3 regions of the Diaphorobacter limosus genome follow, and region 3 is predicted to be linked to each of the others. Evidence: predicted binding sites of a transcription regulator. Region 3 holds the regulator's gene; each other region holds the start of a gene.
The links. The regulator sigma-54, encoded in region 3, starts transcription at its own class of promoters, with help from an activator protein. The targets are predictions, from matches to a motif close to TGGCANGNAANCTGCTTT.
Positions count from the first base shown of each region.

Region 1: the regulator sigma-54 is predicted to act here: its motif matches at 3,892-3,909, upstream of P4826_RS09840 (methanol/ethanol family PQQ-dependent dehydrogenase).
Region 2: the regulator sigma-54 is predicted to act here: its motif matches at 2,358-2,375, upstream of P4826_RS03185 (PEP-CTERM sorting domain-containing protein).

Region 1 is NZ_CP136921.1:2,038,595-2,046,106, forward strand. It holds gene P4826_RS09820 (catalase family peroxidase) at 1-238, shown strand, start outside; gene pedF (cytochrome c-550 PedF) at 404-889, opposite strand; gene P4826_RS09830 (sigma-54-dependent Fis family transcriptional regulator) at 1,226-3,238, shown strand; gene P4826_RS09835 (cytochrome b) at 3,263-3,787, shown strand; gene P4826_RS09840 (methanol/ethanol family PQQ-dependent dehydrogenase) at 3,956-5,845, shown strand; gene P4826_RS09845 (pentapeptide repeat-containing protein) at 5,934-6,533, shown strand; gene P4826_RS09850 (c-type cytochrome) at 6,616-7,044, shown strand; gene P4826_RS09855 (alpha/beta fold hydrolase) at 7,008-7,512, opposite strand, start outside.
Region 2 is NZ_CP136921.1:648,536-656,047, reverse strand. It holds gene P4826_RS03205 (HD-GYP domain-containing protein) at 1-91, opposite strand, end outside; gene P4826_RS03200 (3-oxoacid CoA-transferase subunit B) at 232-870, opposite strand; gene P4826_RS03195 (CoA transferase subunit A) at 926-1,630, opposite strand; gene P4826_RS03190 (PAS and helix-turn-helix domain-containing protein) at 1,713-2,258, shown strand; gene P4826_RS03185 (PEP-CTERM sorting domain-containing protein) at 2,413-3,099, shown strand; gene argA (amino-acid N-acetyltransferase) at 3,308-4,654, shown strand; gene olsF (bifunctional ornithine lipid synthase OlsF) at 4,641-6,362, opposite strand; partial or broken gene P4826_RS03170 (HD domain-containing phosphohydrolase) at 6,493-7,512, opposite strand, start outside.
Region 3 is NZ_CP136921.1:3,074,595-3,082,106, reverse strand. It holds gene P4826_RS14740 (THUMP domain-containing class I SAM-dependent RNA methyltransferase) at 1-1,093, opposite strand, end outside; gene P4826_RS14735 (methyl-accepting chemotaxis protein) at 1,206-3,029, shown strand; gene P4826_RS14730 (PEP-CTERM sorting domain-containing protein) at 3,164-3,826, shown strand; gene P4826_RS14725 (acyl-CoA thioesterase) at 3,833-4,270, opposite strand; gene P4826_RS14720 (RNA polymerase factor sigma-54) at 4,290-5,834, opposite strand; gene lptB (LPS export ABC transporter ATP-binding protein) at 5,878-6,666, opposite strand; gene lptA (lipopolysaccharide transport periplasmic protein LptA) at 6,675-7,316, opposite strand; gene P4826_RS14705 (thiol:disulfide interchange protein DsbA/DsbL) at 7,433-7,512, opposite strand, start outside.

The sequences.
Region 1 (7,512 bases), 1.0 Mb from region 3:
CGACCAACTGGACAACCCCACCGTGCCACTGCCCGCCGGGCGCCAGAAGGTGAACCTGGGCCAGCTCAGGATCACCAAGGTCGAGGCCGAGGGCCAGGGCGCCTGCCTGGGCGTGACCTTCATCCCCACCGTGCTGCCCAAGGGCGTGGTGGCGGGCAACGACCCGGTGCTGGCCGCGCGTGCCGCGCCCTACGCCATATCCCAGGGCCGGCGCCAGAGCGAGGCGGGCGCCAAGTAATTCCATTTCTAAATCACCCGTGTCGTTGTTGCTTCGCCTTGCCGTGCTACAGCACTGTCTGCGGCTTCGCGCCTAGACACGAATGATGTAGAAACGGAATAAGCGCCGCATCCCAGTAAAAAGGCCGCTATCGCAGCGGCCTTTTTTTTGTGCAATGGCGTGTCTTCACTGCTGCGCGCGGCGCTCTTCCAGATAGGTGCGGATGGCCCAGACCGCCTCCTGCGTCAGCGTGCCCTCGAACGGCGGCATGTAGACCCGGCCGTCGCGCGTGCGGCCGCGGCGCACGGTGCCGGCGTAGAAGTCGTCCATCTCCTGGAAGCACACCTTCTTCTTGGCGGCATCGGCGTAGCCCGAGCATTCCTCGTCAAACTTGCGTAGATCCGGCGCGATGCCGCCCGACACCGCCTCCAGCCCATGGCAGCGCGCGCAGTTCTGGTTGTAGGCCGAGCTGCCTATGCGCAGCGCCTCCTTGTGGCCCTCGCCGCTGCTGTAGGGGTTGGATTCGAGCCACTTCGCGCCCAGCTGGGGCAGCGTGCTGGTGTCCACGGCCTGGGGCACCATATCGCCGTGCGCAAATGCCGCCGAGGCACCGCAGGCCAGGGCCAGGGCCAGCAGGCTGCGCTGCAGGGGGGCGAGAAAAGATCGTTGCATGGTTTGTCTCCTGTGGGAAAAGTGAATGCCCTCAGCTGCGCAATTTGCATGCCACCCCCGCCGCTGCCCGGGTCCGGGCCCGGCGCTGTCCCAGTTTGCGCCAGCGCGTGCCCGCCGGCGCCGTCCAAACCTGGCCGAGTGTCACAGCATGGAGCAATTCAGTGGCACAGTTGCGGCACATTTCTTGCTTGATCCCTGCTGTGGATCCGGGTTGCGAGGCACCCGTACCATTTGCACAATACTTGGTTCTTGCCCGGAGCCACGCCCCCTGCGCCTGCCGCCCAGGAGGACCCATAAAACCATTGGAAGAACCTACTTCCAGCGCCAGGAGACAACATGGACGCCCAGTCTGGACGCGCGGCCGCCATCGCCGTGCAAGCACCGCCAGAGCAAGACGCACATCTCGTCATCGACGAGGCACACCAGCGCTCCAAGGCCTTTGGTGTCTGCAGCGACGATGCCCCCGACTTCTCCAGCCTGGCGATCAGCCAGCTGAAGGCGGTGCTGGAAGAGAACCGCTTTCTGTTCCAGCATGCGGTGCCGGTGATGGAGACGCTGTATGGGCAGATCGCCAATACCCACAGCATGGTGCTCTTGACCTCGGCCCAGGGCATGGTGCTGCATTCCATGGGCGACAACGATTTTCTGGAGAAGGCCAACCGCGTGGCCCTGGTGCCCGGCATGGACTGGAGCGAGAAGACCAAGGGCACGAACGCCATCGGCACGGCGCTGTCGGCACAGCAGGCCGTCACCGTGCATGGCGACCAGCATTTCATGAGCGCCAACCAGGCGCTGACCTGCTCCTGCGCGCCGATTCTCGACCCCTACGGCCAGATCGTCGGCGCGCTGGACGTGACCGGCGACCACCGCAGCTACCACCAGCACACCATCGCCCTGGTGCGCATGTCGGCGCAGATGATAGAGAACCACATGTTCGCGGGCAGCTTCCCGAAGGCCGTGCGCGTGCATTTCCATTCGCGTCCCGAGTTTCTGGGCACCCTGGTGGAGGGCATTGCCGCGTTCACGCCCGAGGGGCGCTTTCTCTCGGCCAACCGCAGCGCGCAGTTCCAGCTCGGCATGTCCTACGGCGCGCTGCAGGCGCATACCTTTTCCTCGCTGTTCGGGCTGCCGATATCGGCGCTGTTCGAGCTCTTCGGCGGCGCCAGCCTGGCGCCACGCCAGCTGTGCCTGCACAACGGCGTATCGGTCTGGTGCCGCACCGAGACCAAGCCCGTCGGCCCCTGGGCCACGCCCATCGTCTCGCCCCTGTCCGGCGACGGAGCGGCGCCACCGGCGCGCAGCAGCGCACCACAAAAGGCCCAGCTGTCCTCGCTGCAATACCTGGACACGGGCGATGCGCAGCTGTCGGCCGTCATCGCCAAGCTGCGCAAGGTGGTCGATCGCGACATTCCGGTGATGATCCTGGGCGAGACAGGCTCCGGCAAGGACTTGCTGGCCCAGGCCATACACAACGACTCGGCGCGCGCACGCCAGCCCTTCGTGGCCGTGAACTGCGCCTCGATTCCCGACACGCTGATCGAGGCCGAGCTGTTCGGCTACGAGGAAGGCGCCTTCACCGGCGCGCGCAAGAAGGGTGCAACGGGCAAGATCCTGCAGGCCCATGGCGGCACGCTGTTCCTCGACGAGATCGGCGACATGCCCAAGCACCTGCAGGCGCGCCTGCTGCGCGTGCTGCAGGAGCGCAAGGTGAGCCCCCTGGGCGCGGCCAAGGAGGTGGAGGTGGACGTCACCATCATCAGCGCCACACACAAGAACCTGAAGGAATTGATCGCGCGCGGCGACTTCCGCGACGACCTGTACTACCGCCTGAACGGTCTGGTGGTGCGCCTGCCCGCCCTGCGCGAGCGCAGCGATTTCCAGGCCGTGGTGAAGAAGGTGCTGCACTGCATGCGCGAGAACTGCCCCGAGGTGACGATTGCGCCGCAGGTGATGGAGCTGCTGCAGGCCTACCACTGGCCCGGCAATGTGCGCCAGCTGCACAACCTGCTGCGCACGGCGGCGGTGATGGTGGAGGATGACTGCGTCATCCGCCTGGAACACCTGCCCGACGATTTTCTCGACGAGCTGCGCACGCCCCTGCGCAGCCCCATGGTCGCCCCCCCCGTGCACGCGGCCGAGCCGCCGCTGATGCCCAGCGTGGGGGCCCCGCCCGTGCCTGACGACATGGCCGATGACAGCCAGAGCCTGCAGGATGTGACCATCAACGCCATGGCACAGATGTTGCGCCTGCACAAGGGCAATGTGTCGGCGGCGGCCAAGGCCCTGGGTGTGTCGCGAAACACCATCTACCGCAAGAAAAACCTGCTGCCGCCCGATCTGCTCGATTGACCGATGGAGCAACAGGAGGCTTTTGTGCAGCGCAACCGATACGACCGTTTTTCCGTCACCCTGCACTGGCTCATGGCCGTGCTGCTGCTGGGGCAGATAGCCCTGGGCATGTGGATGCTGGGCCTGCCCAAGGATGCCAGCGGCCTGCGCGCCTCCTGGTTCAACGTACACAAGTCCTGGGGCATGGTGCTGGGCCTGCTGATCGCGCTGCGCCTGGCCTGGGCGCTCTGGCGCCCGCGCGTGGCGGCGCTGCCGCAGCCCCGCCCCATGCAGCTGCTGGCCACGGGCGCCCACCGGCTGCTGTACCTGCTGATGCTGCTGATGCCGCTGTCGGGCTTCGTGGGCTCGGTGTTCTCGGGCTACCCCATCCGCTTCTTCGGCCTGCGCCTGCCGCAGCTGGCCGAGCGCTGGGACGGCGCCAAGGAGCTGGCCAGCGGCGTGCACCAATGGTCGGCCTGGGCCCTGGTGCTGCTCATCGCCCTGCATGTGCTGGCCTTCGTGCACCACCAGGTGATCCGCAAGGAGCCGCTGCTGCAGCGCATGCGCTGAATGTCACCGGCTGCTCCATAGCTGAGCAACCGCGGCGCCACACAGCGTTGCACATTTGAACGGCAAACACGGCACCCGGGCCGGCAGCGTGACGATTGTCAATGTGGCACGGCTCTTGCGTTGATGTGGCGGGGATCTCACCCACCACAACACAAGGAGCAAACCACCATGACCTCATCGGTATCCAAGCAACTGCGCCTGAGCAGCCTGGCCGTGGCCGCCACCCTGGCGCTGACGGCCCATGCCGCCAACGTCAAGCCCGTCACCTGGGAAGACATTGCCAACGACCACAAGACCACGGCCGACGTGCTGACCTATGGCCTGGGCTTGACGGCGCAGCGCTACAGCCCAGCCAAGACGCTCAACACCAAGAACGTCAATGGTCTGGTGCCGGTGTGGAGCTACTCCTTCGGCGGCGAAAAACAGCGCGGCCAAGAGGCGCAGGCGCTGATCCACGACGGCGTGATGTATGTCACCGCCTCGTACTCGCGCTTCGTGGCGCTGGACGTGCGCACCGGCAAGCGCCTGTGGACCTACGAGCACCGCCTGCCCGAGGACATCCGTCCCTGCTGCGACGTGGTCAACCGCGGCCCGGCCATTTTTGGCGACAAGGTGTATTTCGGCACGCTGGACGCGCGCGTCGTGGCCCTGGATCGCAACACCGGCAAGGTGGTCTGGAACGAGAAATTCGGCGACCACAAGGTGGGCTACACCATGACCGGCGCGCCCTTCATCATCAAGGATCAGAAGACCGGCAAGACCCTGCTGGTGCATGGCTCCTCGGGCGACGAGTTCGGTGTGGTCGGCTGGCTCTACGCCCGCGACCCGGATACCGGCAAGGAAGTCTGGGCCCGCCCCATGGTCGAAGGCCATGTCGGCCGCCTGAACGGCCAGCCCAGCACCCCCACCGGCGACCCCAAGGCGCCCAGCTGGCCCAACGACCCGAACAGCCCCACCGGCAAGGTCGAGGCCTGGAGCCAGGGCGGCGGCGCGCCGTGGCAGACGCCCTCGTTCGACGTGGAGACCAACACCATCATCGTCGGCACCGGCAACCCCGCGCCCTGGAACACCTGGAAGCGCACCGCCAAGGGCGACGACCCACGCAACTGGCCCAGCCTCTACACCTCGGGCCAGGCCTATGTCGATCCGAGCACCGGCGACCTGAACGGCTTCTTCTCGCACACGCCCAATGACGCCTGGGACTTCTCGGGCAACAACTCGGTGCTGCTGTTCGACTACAAGGACCCCAAGAGCGGCAAGACCATCAAGGCCTCGGCCCATGCCGACCGCAATGGCTTCTTCTTCGTCACCGACCGCGAAAAGCTCGCCAAGAACGACGGCGGCCATCCCTGGAAGCAGAACGCCATCATCGGCGCCCACCCCTTTGTGGACGGCATCACCTGGGCCAAGGGCTTCGACCTGACGACCGGCCTGCCTATCGAGAACGGCAACCGCCCGCCCGAGCCCAAGGAGGGCCAGGAAAAGGGCGACAGCATCTTCGTCTCGCCACCCTTCCTGGGCGGCACCAACTGGATGCCCATGAGCTACAGCCCGGACAGCGGCCTGTTCTACATCCCGGCGAACCACTGGGCCATGGACTACTGGTCCGAGCAGATCACCTACAAGCCTGGCGCGGCCTACCTGGGCCAGGGCTTCCGCATCAAGAAGCTGTATGACGACCATGTGGGCATCCTGCGCGCCATCAACCCGCAGACCGGCAAGATCGCCTGGGAGCACAAGGAGCAGTTCCCGCTGTGGGCCGGCACGCTGACCACGGCCGGCGGCCTGCTCATCACCGGCACCTCGGACGGCTTCGTCAAGGCTTTCGACAACAAAACCGGCAAGGAGCTGTGGAAGTTCCAGACCGGCTCGGGCATCGTCTCCGTGCCGGTGACCTGGGAGATGGACGGCGAGCAGTACATCGCCATCCAGTCCGGCTACGGTGGCGCCGTGCCGCTGTGGGGCGGCGACATGGCCGAGCTGACCAAGCAGGTCTCGCAGGGCGGCTCGATGTGGGTCTTCAAGCTGCCCAAGGCGCAGAAGGTGGCGGCCAAGTAAGCCCTGGGAGCGCCGGCGTCTCGCCGGCATGGATTTCCTGTGCCGGCGAGACGCCGGCGCTCCCATCAACCACCCGGAGCCCACGCCCATGACCCGTTTCACCCGCATCGCCCTGACCGGGGCGATTTTGCTTGCCGGGGCCGGCGCGGCGCTGGCCCAGCCGGCCCAGGACGACGCCCGCAGCGAGCCCCTGGTCATCAACGGCTGCCCGATCTGGCCCTATACCCGCTGCCCCGGCGCCGACCTGCGCCATGCCAGCCTGGCGGGCAAGAACCTGGCTGGCGCCGACCTGCGCGGCGCCAACCTGACGCGCGCCGACCTGCGCGGCGCCAATCTCTCGGCCGCCGATCTGGAGGGCGCCAACCTGACCGGCGCGCGCATGTCCAAGGTCTCGGCGGCCAACACCGATTTCAAGGGCGCCAAATTCATCGGCACCGACCTGGAGAGCGCGCGCCTGATGCGCTCGGACTTCTCGGGCGCCCTGTTCGAGGGCACCAGCCTGGAGATGGCGCGCATGAACCATGCGTGGTTCGTCGGCACGCGCTTCATCGCCAATGATTTCCAGGAGACCAAGTTCGTCGCCACCAACATGCAGAACGCATTCTTCGACGGCAACCACACGCTCTACACCATCTTCACGGAATCCAACCTCGATGGCTGTCAGGGCTGCCCACCGGACTGGAGATGATATGCGAATGCTATATTTTTCAAAGCATCTTGCGCTTACCTGCATTGGGCTAGCGGCAATTTTTGCCACAAATGTCCAGGCCGTGGAGCAGATCAAGCCCCAGGTCGACACCTCGGCCCTGCCGGCGCTCGGCTGGCACGAGCCCAACCCCCTGCGCGGCAATGCCGAAGCCGCCGCCATCGGCAAGGCCGCCTTCAACCAGAGCTGCGCCGTCTGCCATGGCCAGGATGCCATTGGCACACGCTCGCCCGCACCCGACCTGCGCCGCATCGGCATGGGCTGCCGGCGCATCCAGGACGCGGCCCTGCGCCAGCGCTGCCAGGGCGACGCGGACGCGTTCTTCATCAAGTCGGTGCGCTACGGCAAGCAGAAGTTCGGCATCGTCCACATGCCGCCCTGGGAAGGCCTGCTTGCGCCCGAGCTGGCCTGGGCGCTGCGCAGCTTTGTCGAAACCGCGCCCAAGGGCACGGGTATTCAGTCGCTGTCGCCCACCGCCGCCGCCACGCAGTAGCGCAGCGCCCGCAGCATGGCGGGCTCTGCGCCCAGGTGCCCGCTGGCCACCAGCTGCAGGCGGGCATGGGGCCGGCCCATGGCCGCCCAGCGCCGGCTGTTGCCGGGCGGGCAAATGGCGTCAAAGCGCCCATGCACCCAATCGACCGGCACCCCATGCCGCGCCAGGGCGAGCACGGCGGCATCGAGTTCTCCGGGTCGCACAAAGCCCCGGTGGCGCAGGTAATGCGCCTGCAGGCGGTACCTGGCCTGCGCCTGGCGATCCGCCGGCGTGGCGCGCGGCCGGGGCAGCTGCGCCAGGGCACGGCGCTGCTGGCGCTGCAGGCCGGCCCATAGCCGGCGCTGGGCGGTTGCATCCTTTCCCGACAGATGCCGCAGGCTGCGGCGCAGGCCATGCAGCGCGTCACGCCGCTCGCGCAGCGCCCAGCCCCGGCCGGCCTGCAGGGATGGAACAGTCACTGCTCCGCTT
Region 2 (7,512 bases), 1.7 Mb from region 3:
CGGTGAGGGCGCGCAGGTAATGGCGGTTGTCACCGGGGGCGTTCGCGTCATCGGCGATCGAGGCCGCAAGACTGGTTTCGAAAACGTTCATGCACGGATCATGTGTTTCTAAATGTCGCCGGCGACTATACGGTGCTTTGCGCGCCATAGCAAAAAAACAAAGGCCGGAGTGTCACCTCCGGCCTGATGTATGGGGAAAATGCACCGCTCCAGCTCAGGAGCTGCAAGCCCTTAGCGCAACAGCGTCACGCCCGTCTTCGACTGGATTTCCTCGAAGCTCACACCCGGGGCCAGCTCCACGAGTTTCAGGCCCTGGGGCGTGACATCCATCACGCCCAGGTCGGTGATGATGATGTGCACCACGCCCACGCCCGTCAGCGGCAGCGTGCACTGGGGCAGGATCTTCATGTCGGTGCTGCCGTCCTTCTTGCGCGCCACATGTTCCATCAGCACGATGACCTTGGGCACGCCACCCACCAGATCCATGGCTCCGCCCATGCCCTTGACCATCTTGCCGGGAATCATCCAGTTGGCCAGGTCGCCCTTCTCGCTGACCTGCATGGCACCTAGGATGGCCAGGTTGATCTTGCCACCGCGGATCATGGCAAAGCTGTCGTGGCTACCGAAGATCGACGTGCCGGGGATGGTGGTCACGGTCTGCTTGCCGGCGTTGATCAGGTCGGCATCCACCTGATCCTCGGTTGGGAACGGGCCTATGCCCAGCATGCCGTTCTCGGACTGCAGCCACACCTCCTTGTCGCCCGTATGGTTGGCCACCAGCGTGGGAATGCCGATGCCGAGGTTGACGTAGAAGCCGTCTTGCAGTTCCTGGGCCGCGCGTGCGGCCATCTGGTCTTGAGTCCAGGCCATGTCTGTCTCTCCTATTGATGGCATGGGGCAGGGATTGGCAAATCCGCCCCACAAATTATTTGGTTTCGGTCAGGGTGCGCTTCTCGATGCGCTTTTCGGGATGGGCATTGAGCACGATGCGGTGCACATAGATGCCGGGCAGATGGATATCGTCGGGCGCCAGCTCGCCCACCTCGACGATCTTCTCCACCTCGACGATGCAGATCTTGCCGGCCATGGCCACGGCCGGGTTGAAGTTGCGCGCCGTCAGGTTGAAGCGCAGGTTGCCGCTCTTGTCGGCCACCGCCGCCTTGACCAGCGACACGTCGGGTACCAGCGAGCGCTCCATCAGGTAGGTATGGCCGTCGAACTCACGGGTTTCCTTGCCCTCGGCGACGATGGTGCCCACGCCGGTGCGCGTGAAGAAGGCCGGAATGCCGGCGCCGCCGGCACGCAGCTTCTCGGCCAGCGTGCCCTGGGGGGTGAATTCCAGTTCCAGTTCGCCGGCCAGGTACTGGCGCTCGAATTCCTTGTTCTCGCCCACGTAGGAGCTGATCATCTTCTTGATCTGGCGCGTCTCCAGCAGCTTGCCCAGGCCAAAGCCATCCACGCCGGCGTTGTTGGAAATGGCGGTGAGGTTCTTCACACCGCTGTCGTGCAGGGCCTGGATCAGGGCCTCCGGGATGCCGCACAGGCCGAAGCCACCGACGGCCAGCAACTGGCCGTCCTGCACGACGCCCTTGAGCGCCTCGTCCGCCGATGAATAAAGCTTGTTCTTCACTACTGTCTCCTGAAGTACTACGGGAATGCGCTACGATACTACGTATTCGATTACGTAGTATTCCCTAAAGACTTGCACCACCATGGACTTTGCCGATTACCGCATGGCTTTCGAGATGGCGCCCGTGGGCCTGGTGATCTCGCGCAACCGCGCCATGGTGGACTGCAACCGCCAGGTCTGCGAGATGTTTGGCGCCTCGCGCGAACTGCTCATCGGCCAGTCGTTCCAGATTCTCTACCCCAGCGTCGATGAATACGAGCGCCTGGGCGCGCGCATGGCCCCGATACTCAACGCCCGGGGCTACTACGCCGACAGCCGCATCATGAAACGCGCCAATGGCGAGACCTTCTGGTGCCATGTCTCGGGCCGCGCCCTCGATCGCCAGGATCCGCATGCCTCGGGCATCTGGAGCTTTGAAGACCTCAGCGCCCAGCGCCCCGTGAAGGCCGAGCTCACGGCGCGCGAGCGCGAGGTGGCCGCGCGCCTGCTGGAGGGCATGACCTCCAAGGAAATCGGCCGCGCCCTGGACATCAGCCACCGTACGGTGGAGATCTACCGCGCCCGGCTGATGCGCAAGTACAGCGCCTCCACGGCCGCAGATCTGGTGCAAAAGCTGCTGCTTGGGTAACTCGTGCCGTTCTGATCCCCCGAATCAAACTGTCGAAAAATTTGACACACGACATGCGTTTGGAGCCGTCGTCCAAGCAGAATCAATAACTTGAATTTCTGGCCCGATCATTGCTTTATTGGTTGCAGCTATCACCGGCCACTAGGAATGAACCATGAAGCACGCAATCAAAAAGACAGGCCTCTACGTTGCAACAGCGATCGCATTGGCGTTCGGTTGTGCAAGCGCCGCCCAGGCAGCGACGGTTTCCTGGACTGATTGGACAAACACGAGTGCCGCTGCAAGCCAGGTTTTTGGCGACCTCGACATCAACGGTGCGCATGTCGGCGTCACCTTTACCGGCGCCTATGCGTTCGCACAGACAACGGGGGGCACCAATTACTGGTCGCCGGCAGCGCCATATCTCAGCAGCCTGGCTGGCAACGCACCACCCGCATCGGACATCATCGCACTGAGCACCGGCGGGACAGCCACGATCACCTTTTCACAGCCTGTCGTCGATCCGCTGATTGCGCTCGTGAGCTGGAACGGCAACACCGTCGACTTCGGCGTGCCGATCGAGGTTTTGAGCTACGGATCCGGCTATTGGGGCAACGGGACTCCAGTCCTTAACCCGACCAGCACCGGCTTCTTCGGCAACGGTGAAGTTCACGGCGTGATCCGTCTGCCGGGCACCTATAGCTCGGTGACATTCACACATACCACCGAGAACTGGCATGGATTCACTGTGGGCGCGATCGGCCAAGGTAACGGCAACGCGGTTCCAGAACCGGGATCGGTAGCTCTCATCTCCTTGGCGCTTTTCACACTCGGCGCCACCCTGCGCAGGCGTCGCAGCTGAGTCACGACAACGCCTTCAACACGACGTCGGTCGCGTATCTGCGCCGCTCCACACTGCCGGGCAGATCCTGGACGCCGCACGCGCACACAAGGCGCCCACGCAGCCGCTAAACTGCGCGCTTCGCTTGCCGACGCCGTAACCACCGCCTGGGTGGCCTGGGGTTCGCAGGCTTTTTTGCCTTTGCTCGCCCGCCCACGCCCAAGCCACCATGTCCACGGTCTTCAACTTCACCTTCGTTCCCTGGTTCCGCTCCGTGGCGCCGTATATCCACAAGTTCCGGCACCAGACCTTTGTGGTGGGGCTGACGGGCGAAGCCATTGCCGCGGGCAAGCTGCAGAACATCGTGCAGGATCTGGCCTTGATCCAGGCCATGGGCGTGAAGATCGTGCTGGTGCACGGCTTTCGCCCGCAGGTCAACGAACAGCTGGCGGCCAAGGGGCATGCCGCACGCTACTCGCTCGGCATGCGCATCACCGATCCGATCGCGCTGGACTGCGCCCAGGAGGCCGCGGGCCAGCTGCGCTACGAAATCGAGGCCGCCTTCAGCCAGGGCCTGCCCAACACCCCCATGGCGGGCTCGCGCGTGCGTGTGATCTCGGGCAACTTCCTGACCGCACGGCCGGTGGGCATCGTCGATGGGGTGGACTTCCAGCACACCGGCCTGGTGCGCAAGGTGGACGTGGAAGGCATACGCCGCACGCTGGCCTCCGAGGCCATGGTGCTCATCTCGCCGTTTGGCTTCTCGCCCACGGGCGAGGCCTTCAACCTGGCCATGGAGGAGGTGGCCACGCGCGTGGCCAGCGAGCTCAAGGCCGACAAGCTGCTGTTTTTGACCGAGGTGAGCGGCATACGCACCAAGCCCCTGGAGCCCGAGGGCGAGGACAACCCCATAGACACCGAGCTGCCCCTGGCCGCCGCGCGCCAGCTGCTGGCGCAGCTGCCCCCGGCGCAGCAGCCCACCGACATGGGGTTCTACCTGCAGCACTGCATACGCGCCTGCGAGCATGGCGTGGATCGCAGCCATATCCTGCCCTTCGCGCGCGACGGCGCCCTGCTGCTGGAGATCTACGTGCACGACGGCATCGGCACCATGGTCGTCGATGAAAAGCTGGAGGAAATGCGCGAGGCCACGATTGACGACGTGGGCGGCATCCTGCAATTGATCGAGCCCTTCGAGCGCGACGGCACCCTGGTCAAGCGCGACCGCACCGAGATCGAGCGCGATATCTCGGCTTACACCGTGATCGAACATGACGGCGTGATCTTTGGCTGCGCCGCGCTCTACCCCTACCCCGAGGCGAACACCGCCGAAATGGCCGCCGTCACCGTCTCGCCCAACAGCCAGGGCACGGGTGACGGTGAAAAGCTGCTCAAGCGCATAGAGCAGCGCGCGCGCCTGCTGGGCCTGGCCAGCATCTTCGTGCTGACCACGCGCACCATGCACTGGTTCATCAAGCGGGGCTTCCAGCCCGTGGCGCCCGACTGGCTGCCCGAGGCGCGCAAGCGCAAGTACAACTGGGATCGCAAGAGCCAGGTGCTGGTCAAGCGGCTGTGAGCGCGCCCGCCGTGCCTGCGGACCCGATGTAGCGCTCGCGCCGCTGGGCCTTGAGCTGCTGCACGTCCACCAGCACCAGGCCATCGACGCAATGGCTGAATTCCGGGTCCACGCCGAAGTCCAGGAAGCGCACGCCGCCCGGCTCGGCCACTTCCGTGTACTGCTTGTACAGCGTGGGCACGCTGCAGCCCAGGTGCGCCAGAAGGTGCTTGAGGCGCACGAAATCCGCGCTGCTGTCGCCGCTCGCCACCGTCTCCAGATCGCTGCCCGGCACGTAGGGGCGGCGGGCCTCGGCCACGCCGGGCTCGCCATAGTGGCTGCGGTAGTGGTGCACCAGCAGATCGCGCGCCGCCTGGGGCATGTCGCGCGAGAGCGAGACCGGGCCGAACAGGTAGCGGCACTCGGGATAGCGCCGCACGTAGGCGCCGATGCCGAACCACAGGTAGTCGAGCGAGCGCCGGCCCCAGTAGCGCGGCTGCACGAAGGAGCGGCCCAGCTCCAGCCCCTGCTGCAGGTACGGCACCATGCGCGGGCCGAACTGGAACAGGCTGTGCGTGTACAGCCCCTCTACGCCCTGGTCCTGCACCACCGCGGCCGTGCGCACCATGCGGTAGGCGCCGACGATCTCCAGATCCTGGGGATCCCACAGGATGAGGTGGTCGTAGATCAGGTCGTAGCGGTCCAGGTCGCGGCGCCGGCCGCTGCCCTCGCCGACGGCCCGGAAGGCGAGCTCGCGCAGCCGCCCCACTTCGCGCAGCACGGGCGAGTCCAGCGCGCCGCGGAACAGGTGGATGCGCTTGCCGTCCGGCGTCTGCCCCAGCAGTGCGCAGGCGCCCACGGCCTGGGCCAGCGCACTGCGGTCCACCGGATGGGCGACAGCCGTCTCGGTGTGCAGCAGGCCAGGCCTGTCCTGCGCCACACGGTACAGGTGCTTGCAGAACAGCTTGGCCTTGGCCGCGTCCGGCAAGGGCATGGCGCCGTGGCTGCTGTGCGGGATGGGGTGGCCGATGCGCAGGGCTATGCTCTTGCGGTGCTGGCCGAACATCTCCTGCACCAGCAGCAGCGTGGCCAGCGGCTTGTAGCACAGGGAGGCGCCATAGAACAGGGCCGAGTTGCGGCCGTCGATGTGGATGGGCACGATGGGCGCCTGCGTCTGCGCCGCCATCCGCAGAAAGCCGCTGTGCCAGCGCCCGTCGCGCACGCCGCCCGGGCGCAGGCGCGAGACCTCGCCGGCCGGGAAGATGATGACTGCCCCCTCGCCGCGCAGGTGCTCCAGGATGGCCTTGAGCTGCCGCGCGCCGCTGTGTCCGCCCAGCACCGTGACCGGCAGCAGCAGGCGCTGGAGGGGCGCGAGCGTGGCGAGCAGGCCGTTGGCGACGATCTTCACGTCGCTGCGGATGCTGCCCACCAGGTTGAGCAGCGCCAGCCCGTCGAGCGAGCCCAGGGGGTGGTTGGCAATGATGACCACGCGCCCGCGCGCCGGAATGCGCTCGCGCTCGTTGTCGCGCACCGCGTAGCTGAAGGCGAAATGCTCCAGCACCTGCTCGACGAACGGAAAGCCCTCCAGGTGCGGGTACTGCTGGGCGAAATGGCGGAAGCTCTGCTCGTGCAGCAGGCGGCGCAGCATGCCGCGCACGCCTTTGCTCAGCCACGGATGCCGCTGCAGTTGCGGCAGGTGCAGGTCGACGATCTGGTCCACGGAGATCATGGCGCTCACTCCCAGGTGCATGCGCCGGAGGGGGTCTCCGGCACTGCAGCCATGCTGAGGCCATGCCATGACGGGCGCGCGACAGGCCCGTGACCGATACGCGACAGGCGCGCGCCGCGCCCGCAGCGCGTCAGAGCCGCACGTCGTCGATCTGCTCGGGGTCGAGGAAGCGCTCGGCGTAGCGCTGGTACACCTTGCCCTGCACGAAGACATCGAACAGATCGGGGTCGATGTGACCACCCTTCACCATCTTGCGCATCACCGCCAACGCCTGTGACAGCGTCATGGACTGCTTGTAGGGACGATCGGCAGCGGTCAGCGCCTCGAAGATGTCGGCCAGGCCCAGCATGCGCGCCTGCCACGACAGCTGCTCGCGCTGGAGCCCGCGCGGGTAGCCCTTGCCATCCATGCGCTCATGGTGGCCACCGGCGTACTCGGGCACGTTGCGCAGGTGGCTGGGCCAGGGCAGGCTCTCCAGCATCTTGATGGTGGCCACGATGTGGTGGTTGATGATGCCGCGCTCGGTGCGCGTCAGCGTGCCCGAGCGGATGCTCAGGTTCTCCACCTCGTCGTCGGACAGAAAATCCTCCACCCAGCCCTCGGCGTTGCGCCAGCGGTGCGCGCTGCCTATGGCCTGCACGCGCGCCTGGTCCTCGGGCCGCATGGCCTCGCTGCCCAGGTTGCAGCGGCGCAGGAATGCGCGTTCCTCGTCCAGCTGCTGCCGCTGGTCTTGAAACCCATCCTGCAGGCGCGCCTCGGCGGCGGCGTCCACCTGCGGGCGCAGGGCGAGCTGGCGGCGCAGCATGTCGATCTCGGCATCGCGCTTGAGTACCTCAAAGCGCGTATCGACCAGCCCGATGCGGTCGAAAATGGTCTGCAGCTTGGTCGCCTTGTCCACCACATGCACCGGCGTGGTGATCTTGCCGCAGTCGTGCAGCAGGCCGGCCATCTTCAGCTCGTAGCGGTCGCGCTCGGTCTTGGCAAAGACGGGGCCAGCGGCCCATCTGTGGTGGCATGCGCCGCCTCGGCCAGCATCATGGTCAGTGCGGGCACGCGCTCGCAGTGGCCGCCGGTGTAGGGCGACTTTTCGTCGATGGCCAGGTTGATGAGGTTCACGAAGGACTCGAACAGGCGCTCCAGCTGCGTGATC
Region 3 (7,512 bases):
CGGCGTAGTGGCGCTTCCAGTGCGCAGCCAGCTGGGCGAAGAAGTCCACACCGTCGTCTGTCTGCGCCGTCTCGCGCCCGGCGCGCTGCACCTGGCCCATGCGCTCGCGTGCGTTGCGGCCCGCGCTGCCGGCGGCGGCGATGCGCTCGCCATAGGGCGGATTCAGCAGCATCACACCCGGCTGCTCACAGGGCGGCAGGCGCTGCAGCGCGTCGCCACCGCGCAACTGCACGCTTGCTGCCACGCCGGCACGCTCGGCATTGCGTTGGGCAAAATCCACCATGCGGTGCGACACATCACTGCCAAAAATGGGCGTAACGCTCTTAGTTACTACGCTGACAGCTTCATTTTTTATAGCGATCCAGACATGTTGCTGGTAGGGCAGCAGCTTCTCGAAGGCAAAGCGGCGCTGGCTGCCGGGTGCGATGCGGCAGGCCATCTGCGCTGCCTCTATCAGCACCGTGCCGCTGCCGCAGCAGGGGTCATACAGCGGCAGGGGCTGCTCGCCCAGCGGATCCCAGCCGGTGGCGGCGATCATGGCGGCGGCCAGGGTTTCCTTCAACGGCGCGTCACCCTTGTCCACGCGCCAGCCGCGCTTGAAGAGTGGCTCGCCCGAGGTGTCGATATACACCGTGGCCAGCTCGCGCGTCAGGTGCAGGTGGATGCGCACGTCGGGCCACTGCGTCTCGACATTCGGGCGGCTGCCGGCCTTGGCGCGAAAGCGGTCGGCGACGGCGTCCTTCACGCGCAGCGCGGCGAAGTTCAGGCTCTTGAGCGGGCTGTGCTGGGCCGTGACCTCGACCTTGAAGCTCTGGCGCGGGGTGAACCAGATCTCCCAGGCCACATCCGCTGCCAGGGCGTAGATGTCGTCCTCGCCGCGGTAGGGCCGCTCGCCCAGTTGCACCAGTACGCGTTGGGCCAGGCGGCTGTGCAGGTTGAGAAGCAGCGCATCGCGCCAGCTGGAGCGCACCAGCACGCCGCCACGGCCGACGAGCAGATCCTGGCCCGTCAGCCCGGTGAGCGCGTGCACCTCATCGGCCAGAAAGCCCTCGACGCCGGCGGCGCAGGGCAGGAATAGTTGCAGGGTATTCATAAAGCCCGCCAAGCATACGCGCTGCGCGGTAGTGGTTTACCCGAGGCTACTGAAATCACAAAATACAACCGTTAACATTTAAAACGAATTCAACACATACGCTGGAGACCCCATGTTTCAGACCCTGCGCGCTCGCCTGATCGGCATGAGCATTGCCGTCGCCACCCTGTCCCTGCTGGGGCTGTCGCTGGTGGTGTACGTGGTGGTACGCGCCAACATGCTGCAGGCGCTGGACGAGCGCGTGGGCGGCCTGACGCGGCAGTACGCCGCCGAGCTGACGCAGTGGATTGGCGACAAGCAACAGCTCACCAGCTCCATCGAGGTGGCAGTGCGCGAGGACAACCCCCTGCCCTTTTTGCAGGCCGCCGAAAAGGCCGGGCTGGATCTGGCCTACTTCGTGATGGCCGACAAGCGCCATGCCTTCACCAAGCCGCGCCCCGCTGGCTATGACGGCACGGCACGCGGCTGGTACAAGCAGGCCGTGGCCGCCGGCGGCCCCGCCATCACACCCGTATACCCCGATTCGGCGACCGGCAACCTCACGGTCAGCCTGGTGCGGCCGGTACTCGAAGGCGGCCGGGCGGTCGCCGTGGTGGGCTCGGACATCGAGCTGTCCACGGTGGTGAAAAAGGTCACCGGCATACGCGCCACGGAGAAGAGCTTTGCCTTCCTGCTCGACAGTGCCACGGGCAACATCCTGGCGCACGCCAACAGCGCACTGACGCTCAAGCCGGTGGCCGACCTGGCGGCGGGGCTGGACAACGCCTTGTTCACGCGCCTGGCCGGCCAGCGCGGGCATGAGGTGGTGAACATCGATGGCCGGCCGCAACTGGTCTACGCCGCCAGGGTCGATGGCACGCCCTGGATGCTGGCCGTGGTGGCCGACGAGGCCGACGCCCTGTCCGCCCTGACCCGGCTGGGCCAGACCGCCATGCTCAGCACCATCGTCTTTGTGCTGCTGGCCAGCGTGGTGATGGCGGCCGTGGTGGGGCGCATGCTGCGCCGCCTGACACTGGTGCGCGACGCGCTGCAGGGCATTGCCTCGGGCGAGGGCGACCTGACAAGACGCCTGGATGCGCAGGGCCGCGATGAGCTGGCGCAGATCGCCCAGGGCTTCAACCAGTTTGCCGACAAGATCGCCGCCGTGCTGCTGCGCATCCGCCAATCCGCCGAATCGGTGCGCCTGGCCACCAGCGAGATCGCCAGCGGCAACCAGGATCTGTCCTCGCGCACCGAGGGCCAGGCCAGTTCGCTGGAGGAAACCGCGGCCGCCATGGAAGAGCTCACGGCCACGGTGCAGCAGAATGCCGCCAACGCCAGGCAGGCCAATCAGCTGGCGCAGGAGGCCTCGCAGGTCACGGCGCAGGGCGGCGCTGCCGTGCAGCAGGTGGTGCAGACCATGGACGGCATACACCACGCCTCGCGCAAGATCGAGGACATCATCAGTGTCATCGACGGCATTGCCTTCCAGACCAACATCCTGGCACTGAACGCAGCGGTCGAGGCCGCCCGCGCCGGCGAACAGGGCCGCGGCTTTGCCGTGGTGGCCACCGAGGTGCGCCAGCTGGCGCAACGCAGCGCCACGGCCGCCAAGGAGATCAAGGCCCTGATCGACGACTCGGTGAGCCAGGTGAACGCCGGCAGTCGCCTGGTGCAGGACGCGGGCCAGACCATGGAAAAGGTGGAGCACAGCATTCGCCGCGTCAGCGCCATCGTGGCCGAGATCAGCAACGCCAGCCAGGAACAAAGCACGGGCATTGCCGAGATCGGCGACGCCGTCTCACAAATGGATCAGGCCACGCAGCAGAACGCCGCCCTGGTGGAGCAGGCCAGCGCCGCCGCCCAGTCGCTGCAGCAGCAGGCCCATGAACTGGCCGAAGTGGTGGCGGCCTTCAGGCTCCCGCAGGGGACGGCCGCGCAAAAGTTGCTGGCCTGACGCTGAAATTTGTCAGATTTCTTTACATCACTCGCGGGGCAATCGAGACCAAGTCATAAAAATCAACAGCTTGGGGTGCTGGCACATGATATGCATGGGTGTTTCACGTCTTACAACTGACGGGAGATGCCACCATGCAAATGACCACTGTTGTGACCGCCCTTGCGGGGGCATTGTTGGCGGGTGCCGTTGGCAACGCCCAGGCGGATGTGGTTGATTTTCAGGACGTGCCTTCGGGCAGCTCCCCCTGTTATGTCGATTTCACCGCCACCTCACTGCAAAGCCGGGGCTATACCTTCACCGGCAACCCCGCAGACCCCTATTTGTATGTCTGCGAATCAGGGGTTGTGCAAAACAATCCATCGGCAGCCCTGGTCAACGCGAATCTCCGATCCGTCGTGACCATGACCAATAGCAGCGGGGCTGCGTTTTCCCTGGAGTCATTTTTTGCGGGTGGCAGAACGGAAGATTTTGACCCGTCGCTGCCCGTGAGCTTGTACAGCGTCGCCACCAGCATCGACATCCTTGGGCACCTCATGGGCGGCGGCACGGTGTTTACCAGTATCACGTTGGACAGCCAGGCCCCCTATGACTGGACGCAGTTCTTCCTGCCGTCATCGTTCACCAACCTGAGTTCGGTGGTGTTCACTGCACAAGGCAACGGTGAGACGCCGGAATTCGTGATCGACGATATCGTGGTCACGTTGCCCCACCAGTCCATTCCCGAGCCGGCATCCCTCGCCTTGCTCGGCGCCGCGCTGGCTGGTATTGGCCTGTTGGGGCGAAAGAAAACCTGACGCGCGTCAGCGTGTCGCCACGGCCTCCAGGGCCTTGCGCACGACATCCGGAATGGGCGCCGGCTTGCGTGCCACGCGGTCGATGAGGACCACGCCGGTCTTGCCGCGAGCCACCTCTCGGCCCGAGGAGACCTCTGTCATGCAGAACACCAGGTCACAGCCGTAGCGGTTGAAGTCCCTCGGCGTCATCTGCACGCGCAGCGTCTCGCCGTGAAAGGCCTCGGACTTGTATTGCGCCAGCATGTCGCCGACCACGATGGCCAGGCCCGCCACATCACCCTCGGTGTAGCCGAGCGACTGGAAGAAGCGCATGCGCGCCTCGGACACCAGGCTCAGCAGCTGGGCGTTGTCCAGATGGCCGCCGTAGTTGACGTGGCTGATATAGACCTGCAACTCGGTGGTGAAGCCGAAGCGTTCGGGCAGGTCGAAGAGGATGCGGGCCATGGGAATCTATGCCTTGTGTCTATAGCGCCTTGCGCAGATTGGCCGGCGCGATCTTCAGCGCCTCGCGGTACTTGGCCACGGTGCGACGCGCGCACTCTATGCCCTGCTCCTTGAGCATCTCCGCGATCTGGTTGTCCGACAACGGTTTCTTCACATCCTCGGCGGCGACGAACTGCTTGATCAGCGCGCGCACCGCGGTGCTCGACGCGTTGCCGCCGGTCTCGGTGCCCAGGCCGGAGCCAAAGAAGTACTTCAACTCGAACGTACCCTGCGGCGTGGCCATGTACTTGGCACTGGTCACGCGGCTGATGGTGGACTCGTGCAGGCCCAGCTCGTCGGCGATCTCGCGCAGCACCAGCGGCCGCATGGCCAGCTCGCCATGCACGAAAAAGCTCTTTTGCCGCTCGACGATGGCGCGCGATACACGCAAGATAGTGTCAAATCGCTGCTGTATGTTCTTGATGAACCAGCGTGCCTCCTGCAGCCGGGACTGCAGCGCCTGGTGCCCGTCGCCGCCGCGCGCACCACGCAGGGCGCTGGCATAGATCTCGTGCACGCGCAGGCGCGGCATGACGTCGGGGTTGAGCTGCACGCTGAAGTCCTGCTGCGCGCCGCGTCCGGTTTTTTTCACGATGACATCGGGCGCGATGACGTTGCGCTCCACGTCGGCAAAGCGCCGGCCCGGGCGCGGCTCCAGGCGCGCGATCAGCGCCATGGCGGCACGCGTGTCGTCGTCGCTGCTGCCTGTGGCCTGGGCCAGGCGGCGCAGGTCGCGCCGCGCCAGCAGATCCAGCGGCTGGCTGCAGATGGCGAGCGCGGTCTGAATCACCGCCGGGTCGCCCTCTTCGTCGCGGTTCATGGCGTGCAGCTGTAGCGTCAGGCATTCGGCCAGGTCGCGCGCGCCCACGCCGGTCGGCTCCAGGTTTTGCAGCAGGCGCAGGGCCACAGTGAAGCGGTGCACCAGCTCTTCGAGCTGCTCGGGGTCGTCGGCCCCCGCCAGGCTGGCCGCCAGGGATTCCAGCGGCTCGTCCAGGTAGCCATCGTCGTTCAGCGACTCGATGAGAAAGCGCAGCGCCGCCATGTCGACATCGGACAGGCGCAGTGACAATGCCTGGCGATGCAGGAAATCGGTCAGGGATTCGTGGCTGCGCGCCAGCTCGCTGACCTCGGTGTCGTCACCGTCATGCGCGCCGCTGGCGGGCGCGATTCCGTCGCTGCCCCATTCGCCGTCTTCCACCGCCGCATCCATGCTGCCGTCACCGTCCCAGTCACTGGGCTCGGCAACCGCTGAGGTTTCGGCATCATTTTCGGCTCCAGCGCCCTCTGCATCAGCGCTAGCAGCTTCTGAATATGTAGCATTGTCAATCGGTTGCTGCGCTTCATGGATCTCAGGCTCATGCGTCCCATCGTCGGACGCCAGCTCCAGAAACGGGTTGTCATCGAGCATCTGCTCGACTTCCTGCGCCAGCTCCAGGGTGGACAGCTGCAGCAGGCGAATCGATTGCTGCAACTGCGGCGTAAGCGCCAGATGCTGCGAAACGCGCAGTGACAGGCCGGGCTTCATGGCCGCCCTCCTTGCATCTGGATGCTGCGCCTGCTCACCACGCTCACATGCGGAAATGCTCACCCAGGTACACCCGGCGCACTTCCGCGTTGTCCACAATGTCCGACGGCGTGCCCTGGGCGAGTACATGGCCGTCGCTGATGATGAAGGCGTGGTCGCAGATGCCCAGCGTCTCGCGCACGTTGTGGTCGGTGATCAAGACGCCAATGCCGCGCTCTTTCAGGAAGCCGATGATGCGCTGGATCTCGATCACGGCAATGGGATCGATGCCGGCAAAGGGCTCGTCCAGCAGGATGAAGCGCGGCTGCGTGGCCAGCGCCCGGGCGATTTCCACGCGCCGGCGCTCGCCGCCGGACAGGGCCAGCGCCGGCGACTGGCGCAAATGCTCCACGCGCAGTTCCTGCAGCAGGCCGGTGAGCTGTGCCTCGATCTCGGCGCGCGAGAGCGGGCGCCCGGCGGCGTCGGTCTGCAGCTCCAGCACCGCGCGCACGTTGTCTTCCACGTTGAGCTTGCGAAAGATCGAGGCCTCTTGCGGCAGGTAGGACAGGCCCAGGCGCGAACGCCGGTGGATCGGCATGTTGGCCACCGACTGGCCGTCGATGCGGATGTCGCCGCCATCGCTGCGCACCAGGCCCACGATCATGTAGAACGAGGTGGTCTTGCCCGCGCCATTGGGGCCCAGCAGGCCCACCACCTCGCCCTTTTGCACTACCAGGGACACATCCTTGACCACCTTGCGGCTACCGTAGGACTTTTGCAGGTGCAAGGCCTCCAGCCGGCTCGCACCCGCAGGGGAGCTGGGCCCCACGCCCACGGCGCGCTCGTCGCTCACGGCCTGGCTCACTTGGCGCCGCCCAGGCTGGGGGCGGTGCGCAGCGCGGGCGGTTCCCCGCGCACCGGCGCCGCCGCGCCCGATGCCGGCTCCTTGGGCGCCAGCACGGCACGCACGCGCCCGCCCGGCGTGCCCGCCGGGGTGCCGGCCGGAGCCGTCTTTTGCCCATCCACCGTGAACACGTCGGTAAGGTTGTTGTAGACGATGATCGCGCCCTCCAGCTCATCGGTGAGCTGGGCCTCGCGGTAGCGGCGCAGCTCGGCACGGCGCATCAGCTTGACGATGTCGGTACGGCCGTCGTACTCGATGACCTCGCCCTCGCCCTCGACGAACTCATCCGGCGCCCCCGCCAGCGTGTCGCGCTTCTGGCGGAAGAAGGCGCGCTTGCCTGGCTCGGCCGTGACCACGCCATGCTGGAAACCGTCTGGATCCTGGCGCACCTCCAGCTGCGCGCCACGCAGCACGATGGTGCCCTTGGTCATCACCACACGGCCGGTGAACACGCTGGTCTGCTTGAGCTCATCGTGGCGCAGCGCATCGGCCTCGATGTTCATCGGCTTGTTGCGGTCGGCCTTTTCGGCATGGGCCGCGGGCAGCAAGGCCAGCGCCAGGGCGCCAAGCGAAAGAAGGATGGTCAGTCGGTTTCTCATAAGGCACGATTCTTGCGGTCATTGTACTGATCACCGTGGCCATCCTGGAGAGCGGCCGCGCAGGGGCGAAAAAAAGCGCGCCCAGGGCGCGCTCTTGTGTGTTGCCACGGCTCGCTTCAGCCCTTGCCCACCTGCGCGGCCAGTTGCTCCACGATGCGCAGCACGTTCTCCATGCTGCCGGCCATGGTGCCGTCCA